DNA from 2 places in the Spirillospora sp. CA-108201 genome. Region 2 is predicted to be linked to the other one. Evidence: predicted binding sites of a transcription regulator. Region 2 holds the regulator's gene; the other holds the start of a gene.

Region 1 (4,587 bases), 3.4 Mb from region 2:
GCTCGACCTCCGGGGTGAACCGCGGCCGGCCGAGGTAGTCCTTCAGGTCGTCCGCGCCGATCCGGACGGGCAGCGCCGCCTTCCCGAGCGCGACGTTGGCCGCGACCTTGCGCAGCACCCGCGCGATCGAGCGGTCCAGGGACCGCACGCCGGCCTCCCGGGTGTACTCGGCCGCCAGCAGCCGCAGCGCGTCGTCGCCGAAGGCCGCCTCGGACGCCTCCAGCCCCGCCTTGCCGAGCTGGCGCGGAAGCAGGTGGTCGCGGGCGATCGTGACCTTCTCGTCCTCGGTGTAGCCGTCCAGCTCGACCAGCTCCATCCGGTCGAGCAGCGGCCCGGGGATCGCCTCCACCACGTTCGCGGTGGCCAGGAACAGCACGTCGCTCAGGTCGAGCTCCACCTCCAGGTAGTGGTCCCGGAAGGTGTGGTTCTGCTCGGGGTCGAGGACCTCCAGCAGCGCCGCGGTCGGGTCGCCCCGGTAGTCGGCGCCGACCTTGTCGACCTCGTCCAGCAGGACGACGGGGTTCATCGTCCCGGCCTCGCGGATGGCGCGGACGATGCGTCCCGGCAGGGCGCCCACGTACGTGCGGCGGTGGCCCCGGATCTCGGCCTCGTCCCGCACGCCGCCCAGGGCGACCCGCACGAACTCGCGTCCCATGGCCCGCGCGACCGACTCGCCCAGCGACGTCTTGCCGACGCCGGGAGGACCGGTCAGCGCCAGCACCGCGCCGCTCCTGCGTCCGCCCACGACGCCGAGCCCGCGCTCCTCGCGCCGCTTGCGCACGGCGAGGTACTCGACGATGCGCTCCTTGACGTCGTCGAGGCCGGCGTGGTCGGCGTCCAGGATCTCCCGCGCGCCCGCGATGTCGTAGGCGTCCTCGGTCCGCTCGTTCCAGGGGATGTCGAGGACGGTGTCCAGCCAGGTGCGGATCCAGCCGCCCTCGGGCGAGGCGTCGGACGACCGCTCCAGCTTGTCGACCTCCTTCAGCGCCGCCTCGCGCACCTTCTCGGGAAGGTTCGCGGCCTCGATCCGGGCCCGGTAGTCGTCCTCCTCGTCGGCCGGGTCGCCGTTCAGCTCGGCCAGCTCCTTGCGGATGGCCTCCTGCTGCTGGCGCAGCAGGAACTCCCGCTGCGTCTTCTCCATGCCCTCCTGGACGTCCTTGCGGATCGTCTCCGCCACGTCCAGCTCGGCGAGGTGGTCGCGCGTCCACCCGATCACGAGGACGAGCCGCTCCACGACGTCGACGGTCTCCAGGACCTCGATCTTCTGCTCGTCGGTGAGGTACGGCGCGTACCCGGCGTTGTCGGCCAGCGTGGAGGGGTCGTCGATCTGCTGCACGACGTCCACGACCTGCCAGGCGCCCCGCTTCTGCAGGATCGCGCTGACCAGCCCCTTGTACTCCTTCGCCAGCTCCTGCGCGCGCCCGGTCGCCGGCGGCGCCTCCACCGCCGTCCCCTCGACCCACAGCGCCGCGCCGGGCCCGGTCGTCCCGGTGCCGATCCGCACCCGCTGCACGCCGCGGACGACCGCGCCCGGCTCGCCGCCGGGCAGCCGCCCCTCCTGCTCGATCACGCCGAGCGTGCCGATGCCGGCGTACTGCCCGTTCAGCCGGGGCACCAGCAGCACCCGCGGCTTGGCCGCCGACCGGATGCCCGGCCCCTTGGACTGCGCCACCGCCCGCGCGGCCTCGACGGCGGCCCGGACCTCGCCGCTCTCCGACAGGTCCAGGGGCACCACCATGCCGGGCAGAACGACCCCGTCCTCCAGGGGCAGCACCGGCAGCGTCAGGGTCTCGCTCATGCTCAGCTCCAACTCAGTAGGACACCCAACCGCAAGATTGAGTCATACACACTCAAGAAAACGGAGCAGCATTTTGTTTCCTCAGCAACGTTCGCTCTCAGCGATCAGCCGAGCCGGCCGGCGCGGGTTCGTCTCCTACAAGGGGCAGCGCGACCACCTGGGCCGGTGATCGTCGGCGACGCTCGGCACGCATGTGGGGTATGAGTCCTGGCCGGAGCGCGATCACCTGATGTTGCTGGAGCCGCGCAGCTACATCGAGAAGGTGTATGCCGAGGGAACCGCGACCCGCGCGCAACTCCTCCGGCTGGTGCTCGCACGGCTTTCCGAGGCTGAGCAGCGCGGCATGATCCAGTTCCTCTACGCCGAGCCCAACGAGATCGGTGAGGAGGACGGATCTGGAGCGGCCGAACTCCACACGGTGATCACCGTCTGGAACCAGGGGCACTTTCACAGCGGTACCTTGACGGTGCAGCCGAACGGCGCGACCCGTGAGGAGGTCTACAACCTCGCTCTGACCAGGGTCCCCGCGCATCTGCAGGACCCCGAAGCGGTGCTGTTCTACTCCGACCGGCCCAATCAGTACGGTCGGGCGGTGGCCAGCGCCTCTGACGCGGCCTGCTCCCACTAGCTCCGCCGACACTGCAGACCACGCACCCGCGCCAAGGAGCCGGTCTGTCCCACATCGAGGCCCGACGCGCTGTCGCGTCGGGCCTCTCTCGCGCCGGGCCCTCGCGCACAGCGTCGCACGCCGCCACCACTGCCAGGGTGCTGTCCGCCTCGCCGCGCAGACGGCGTCTGATCCGAACCGGCTGCGAAAGTCACGCGTCATAATTCGCATGATCTCGACCAGAGTCCTGCGATGGTGGCGATGGATTGTCGCGCTGACCTTGGCTCCCGTCCTGGTGGCGTCGGTGGCGGTGGGGGTCGCATACGGGAAGGGCGGCTGGTACGCCGTCAACGTCATGCTGCGTCGCGGCGCCAATGTCTGGGGCGACGTGGCCCCGGACGACCCTCGGCTGTCCCGGGGGATCCGATTGTCGCTGGCCGGACAGCGCACGCCTGATGCGGCCGAACCGGTGCGCTGGCATCAGGTCGCCACCGGGCTGGAGGTCACCGAGTTGCCCGTCCGGGTGGGCGGGCAACCCGTGGACGCCCTGCTGCTCAGCCGGATCGACCCGGCCCGCTACCGGTTCCGTGTGCTCAATCGCCCAGAAGGCGACCGGGACGTCGGTGACTGGATGGCGGCCACCGGGGCGGCGCTGGTCGTCAACGGCAGCTACTACGTCCGTCACGGGACGCCGGACACCCCGGTGGTCAGCGATGGCCACCGACTCGGTCCTGCGTCCTACCAGGCCACGCACGGGGCGTTCGCGGTCGGCGGGTCCGGTGGCCCAAGCGGTGCCCGGCTGGTCGACCTGGCCGGTCTCGACTGGCGGCGGGCCATCGGCGGCACGAGCCAGGCTATGGTGTCCTACCCGATGCTGCTGGGAGCCGACGGGCATGGCCGGACCGACGGCACGGACGAGCGATGGCTGGCCAACCGCAGCTTCCTCGGACAGGACGGCGCTGGGTGGATCATCGTCGGCACCACCCGCGATGCCTACTTCTCCCTGCCCTCGCTCGCCGCGTTCCTGCCCCGGGCCGGGCTCGACCTGCGCTTGGCCCTGAACCTGGACGGCGGGCCGGTCGCCTGCCAGAAGGTGTCGGCCGGCGGGTACCGGCGGGACTTCTGCGGGCGTTACGAGCTGGCCATGCACGGCGGCCGACTTCAGTTGCTGTGGCCGCTGGTCGACTTCCGGCGTTCGGCCCTGCCGATGGCGCTGGTGGCCGTCCCGCGCTGAACCACCCTCGGGGCGAAGGCCGGGGGTGGGATGCCGCTCGTCGGCGCGGGTCACCCGGCGCACCGTGGTCACATGGCCCAAGTCCCGCCGAAATGCCCCACGCTCGCCACCTTCACGCGGAACGGACACCGGCCACCGACCCGGAGATACAGAAGCGGCACCCGCCGGCCACAGGCGACCGAATGGGCACTTTGAGCAAAGTTCTGATGACATTCAGTGACCGACGGTCCTTCGACTGTCAGGTCGCGCATCTCGACGGCCGGACGGCGGATCGGCGGGGGACCCGATGACCATGACGAGCAGGATCACGACGATCGCGGCGGCCGCCGGGCTGGTGCTCGGCGCCCACTCCGTCGCGGCATCGGCCCTCGGCTCGCGGCCGGCGGCGGCGAGCGGTGCGCGGGCCGAGCGCGGGCCGGCCCAGGCGGCCGGAAGGCACTGCGTGGTCCGCCTGGCCGAGCGCGGCAGGATGAGCTGCCACCGCACTTTCCGCCAGGCCATCGCGGACGCCACCGGCGGGCGGGTCGCCGACGCCCCCTCGATCCGGCCGCCGCGGTGTCGGATCGGGCGTTCAACGACCGCCTCGACTCGACGACCGGCGGCAAGAGGCGCACGCGGGTCGCGATCCATGACGGCCCCATCGACGGCGTCCGCACCGCGTTGGAACCGACCCGGTCCTACATCGGCGATCTGATGAACGACCGGACCTCGTCCCTGCAGTGGTCCTGACCGCCCGCCGGGGCGGTCCGGGGCCGTAGGGCCGGCGACCGCGTCCGGACGTGGCAGGCTCGGCGCATGGACCGGGCTGAGGACGTGCGGGTTCGCGGGCTGGCGCTGCCGGACCTTCTCGTGGAACTGCTGGAGACGGGGCGGTGGCGGCATCCCGGCGATGACGTGCTGCGCGAGCTCATGCCCTGGTTCGAGGACCCGCTGGACTTCCTCGTCGAC
Region 2 (4,587 bases):
GGGCGAGCGCGAGATCGCCGCGTACAACAAGAAGCTCGGCACCTTCCAGCTCACCGGTCTGCCGCCGGCGCCGCGCGGCGTCCCGCAGATCGAGGTCACCTTCGACATCGACGCCAACGGCATCGTGAACGTCAGCGCGAAGGACCAGGGCACCGGCCGCGAGCAGTCGATGGTCATCACGGGCGGCAGCGCGCTGCCCAAGGACGACATCGAGAAGATGATGCGCGACGCCGAGCAGTTCGCCGAGGAGGACCGCCGGCGCAAGGAGGAGGCCGAGGTCCGCAACCAGGCCGACACCCTCGCGTACTCGACCGAGAAGTTCCTGCGGGAGAACGACGAGAAGGTCCCCGCGGAGCTGAAGACCGAGGTGGGCGACGCGGTCGCCGAGGTCAAGAAGGCCCTGGAGGGCACCGACGTCGACGCGATCAAGGGCAGCGCCGAGAAGCTCGCGCAGGTGAGCCAGAAGATGGGCGCCGCCATGTACGCGCAGAACCCCGAGGGCGCGCAGGCCGGCGCCGAGGACCACGGCCCGACGGCCGGCACCCAGGGCGGCGAGCCGCAGGACGACGAGGTCGTCGACGCCGAGATCGTGGACGAGGACAAGCCGAAGGGTGATGCATCGTGACGTCCTCTCCCAACGGGGGCGAGGAGAAGGAGGGCCCGGTGATCCGCGACAAGCGGCGCATCGATCCCGAGACGGGGGAGGTCCGGGCGCAGGCGGGGGAGTCCTCGCAGGCCCCGGAGGCCCCGGTGGGCGGGGGCGGCGCCAAGGCCACGGGCGAGGACTCCTCGCTGAAGACCCAGCTGGCGGAGCGGCTCGCCGACCTCCAGCGCCTGAAGGCCGAGTACGACAACTACCGCAAGCGCGTCGAGCGCGACCGGGTCGCGGTCCGCGAGCAGGCCCTCGGGCAGGTGCTGTCCGAGCTGCTCCCGGTGCTGGACGACATCGGCCGCGCCCGTGACCACGAGGAGCTCACCGGCGGGTTCAAGTCCGTCGCGGAGAGCCTTGAGGCGGTCACCGGCAAGCTCGGCCTGGAGCGGTACGGGGAGAAGGGCGAGCCCTTCGACCCGGTCGTGCACGAGGCGCTGATGCACTCGCTCTCGGCCGACGTGACCGAGACGAGCGTCACCGACGTCCTCCAGCCCGGCTACCGGATCGGCGAGCGGGTCCTGCGGCCCGCCCGCGTGGCGGTGGCCGACCCCGACCCGGACTCCGCGGCCGGCGAGTCCGGCGACGGGCCGGGCGAGGCGGACGACGAACCGGGCGAATGATCCCCAGGGGGCCCGCCCGCGAGGGCGGGCCCCGCAGGGGCCTGAAGACATGTGGCAAGTGGCGATAGCAGAAGGCGGGGCGCCGTGAGCACCAAGGACTACCTGGAGAAGGACTACTACAAGGTCCTCGGTGTCGCGAAGACGGCCTCCCAGGAGGAGATCAAGAAGTCCTACCGGAAGCTGGCCCGCAAGTACCACCCGGACGCCAACAAGGGCGACGCCGAGGCGGAGGACCGCTTCAAGGAGGTCTCGGAGGCCTACGACGTCCTGTCCGACGGGAAGCGCCGCAAGGAGTACGACGCGGTGCGCTCGATGCCGGGCGGTTTCCGCGGCCAGCAGGGCGGCGGGTTCGGATTCGACCTCGGCGACCTGTTCGGCCAGACCGGCGGCGGGACGCAGCCGGGCGGCGCCGGGGAGCGCATCGGCGACCTGTTCGGCGGCCTGTTCGGCGGGCGCGGCGGCGGCGGTGCCGGCACCCGCACGACGGGGACGCGGCGCGCGCGGCGCGGCGCGGACGTCGAGACCGAGGTGACCCTGTCGTTCGGCCGCGCGATGAACGGCGTCACCGTGCCGATCAAGCTGACCAGCGAGGCGGCCTGCAACGGCTGCCGCGGGACGGGCGCCAAGGCCGGCACCGTGCCGCGGGTGTGCCCGAGCTGCGAGGGCACCGGGCACGAGACCCGCAACCTCGGCAACTTCGGCTTCCAGGAGCCGTGCAAGGAGTGCCGCGGCCGGGGCCTCGTCGTCGACGACCCGTGCCCGATCTGCCACGGCAGCGGCCGCGCGACCGGCACCCGGACCATCCAGGCCCGCATCCCGGCGGGCGTCGCGGACGGGCAGAAGATCCGGCTGAAGGGCAAGGGCGCGCCCGGCGAGAACGGCGGCCCGGCCGGCGACCTGTACGTGAACATCAAGGTGCTGCCGCACCAGGTGTTCGGTCGCAGCGGCGACAACCTGACGCTGACCGTCCCGGTGACCTTCCCCGAGGCGGCGCTCGGCGGCGAGATCCGGGTGCCGACCTTCCAGGGGCAGCCGGTCACGCTGAAGCTGCCCGAGGGCACCCCGAACGGCCGCAAGTTCCGCGTGAAGGGCCGGGGCGCGCCGCGCCGCGACGGCACGAAGGGCGACCTGCTGGTCACCGTCGACGTGCACGTCCCGCAGAAGCTCGACGAGCAGGCGCGCGAGGCGCTCGACCGGCTGCGCACGGCGGGCGCGGGCGACGACCTGCGCGCCGACCTCCTCCAGCAGGCCAGACAGGAGTGATCTTCATGGATCCCTTCGGCGACGACACTCCGGTCTACGTGATCTCCGTGGCGGCGCAGCTGTCCGGGCTGCACCCGCAGACGCTGCGCACCTACGACCGGATGGGCCTGGTGTCGCCCGGCCGGACGGCCGGCCGGGGGCGCCGCTACTCGATGCGGGACATCGTGATGCTCCGCGAGATCCAGCGGCTCTCCCAGGAGGAGGGCGTCAACCTGTCCGGCATCAAGCACATCCTGGAGCTGCAGCGCGACAACGTGCTGCTCCGGGAGGAGCTCGCCAAGGCGCACGCGGCGCTGGAGGAACTCGCCAACGAACTCGAATCGACGCGCGCGGTCGCGGCGCGGCTGGCGCAGCAGCGGCGGCACGGCGAACCGGGCGGCACCCCCGGCGCCGACCTCGTGCCCATCAGGCACACGAGCGTCGTCGTGTGGCACGAGCGCAACTCGGACTGACCCGACGGGAGTCTGGGGGCCGTCCCCCAGAAGGAGCAGAGCACGGGGTGGGGCGATGGACTACAAGCTGACGCAGAAGAGCCAGGAGGCGCTGTCGATCGCGGTCCGCAGGGCGGCGGCCGAGGGGCACCCGGAGGTCGACCCGCAGCACCTGCTGGTGGCGCTGATCGGGTTGCCGGACGGGACGGCGGTGCCGCTGCTGGAGGCGGTCGGCGCCGACTGGCAGGTGATCCGGCGGCGGGCGGAGGAGCAGCTCGCGGCGATGCCGAAGGCGCAGGGGTCGACGGTGGCGACGCCGCGGCTGTCCGGCCAGCTCCAGCGGTCGGTCAACACGGCGGCGGCCCGCGCGAAGCAGCTGGAGGACGAGTACGTCTCGACCGAGCACCTGCTGGTGGGGCTGGCGGCGGACGGCGGTCCGGCGGCGGGCCTGCTGAAGGAGTTCGGCGCGACGCCGGAGGCGCTGCTGGAGGCGTTCGAGAAGGTGCGCGGCCACGCCCGCGTCACCAGCGAGAACCCCGAGGGCACCTACCAGTCGCTGGAGAAGTACGGCGTCGACCTGACGGCGGCGGCCCGCGACGGCCGGCTCGACCCGGTCATCGGCCGCGACCCGGAGATCCGCCGGGTGATCCAGGTGCTGTCGCGCCGGACGAAGAACAACCCGGTGCTGATCGGCGAGCCCGGCGTCGGCAAGACGGCCGTGGTGGAGGGCCTGGCGCAGCGGATCGTCGCGGGCGACGTCCCCGAGTCGCTGCGCGGCAAGCGGCTGGTCTCGCTGGACCTCGGCGCGATGGTCGCGGGCGCGAAGTACCGCGGCGAGTTCGAGGAGCGGCTGAAGGCCGTCCTGAACGAGATCAGGAAGAGCGAGGGGCAGGTCGTCACGTTCATCGACGAGCTGCACACCGTCGTCGGGGCGGGCGCGGCCGAGGGCGCGATGGACGCGGGCAACATGCTGAAGCCGATGCTGGCCCGCGGCGAGCTGCGGATGATCGGCGCGACGACGCTGGACGAGTACCGGGAGCGCATCGAGAAGGACGCCGCCCTGGAGCGCCGGTTCCAGCAGGTGTTCGTCGGGGAGCCGACCGTCGAGGACACGATCGCGATCCTGCGCGGGCTGAAGGGCCGCTACGAGGCGCACCACAAGGTGCAGATCAACGACTCGGCGATGGTGGCGGCGGCGACGCTGTCCGACCGCTACATCACCTCACGGTTCCTGCCGGACAAGGCGATCGACCTGGTGGACGAGGCCGCGTCCCGGCTGCGCATGGAGATCGACTCCCGGCCGGTCGAGGTCGACGAGCTGCAGCGCGCCGTCGACCGGCTGAAGATGGAGCAGATGAACCTGGAGAAGGAGACCGACGAGGCGTCCCGGCAGCGCCTCGAACGGCTCCGCGCCGACCTCGCCGACCGGCAGGAGCAGCTGAGCGGCCTGAACGCCCGCTGGGAGCGGGAGAAGGCGGAGCTGAACCGGGTCGGCGAGATCAAGGAGCGGATCGACCAGCTGCGCGGCGAGGCGGCGCGGGCCGAGCGCGACGGCGACCTGGAGAGGTCCTCGCGGCTCGTCTACGGCGAGATCCCGGAGCTGGAGAAGCAGCTGGAGGAG

Evidence for each region. The regulator HspR, encoded in region 2, represses chaperone genes until heat shock. The targets are predictions, from matches to a motif close to ANTTGAGTCNNNNNGACTCAANT.
Region 1: a site for HspR is predicted at 1,834-1,856, ahead of lon (endopeptidase La). Genes of this name have one in related genera too.

Annotation. Positions count from the first base shown of each region.
Region 1 is NZ_JBNJNE010000001.1:9,180,857-9,185,443, reverse strand. It holds gene lon (endopeptidase La) at 1-1,798, opposite strand, end outside; gene ACQEU6_RS43925 (hypothetical protein) at 2,028-2,426, shown strand; gene ACQEU6_RS43920 (phosphodiester glycosidase family protein) at 2,635-3,639, shown strand; gene ACQEU6_RS43915 (hypothetical protein) at 3,853-4,140, opposite strand; gene ACQEU6_RS43910 (hypothetical protein) at 4,195-4,368, shown strand; gene ACQEU6_RS43905 (hypothetical protein) at 4,435-4,587, shown strand, end outside.
Region 2 is NZ_JBNJNE010000001.1:5,731,655-5,736,241, forward strand. It holds gene dnaK (molecular chaperone DnaK) at 1-625, shown strand, start outside; gene grpE (nucleotide exchange factor GrpE) at 622-1,272, shown strand; gene dnaJ (molecular chaperone DnaJ) at 1,357-2,535, shown strand; gene ACQEU6_RS27625 (heat shock protein transcriptional repressor HspR) at 2,541-2,987, shown strand; gene clpB (ATP-dependent chaperone ClpB) at 3,043-4,587, shown strand, end outside.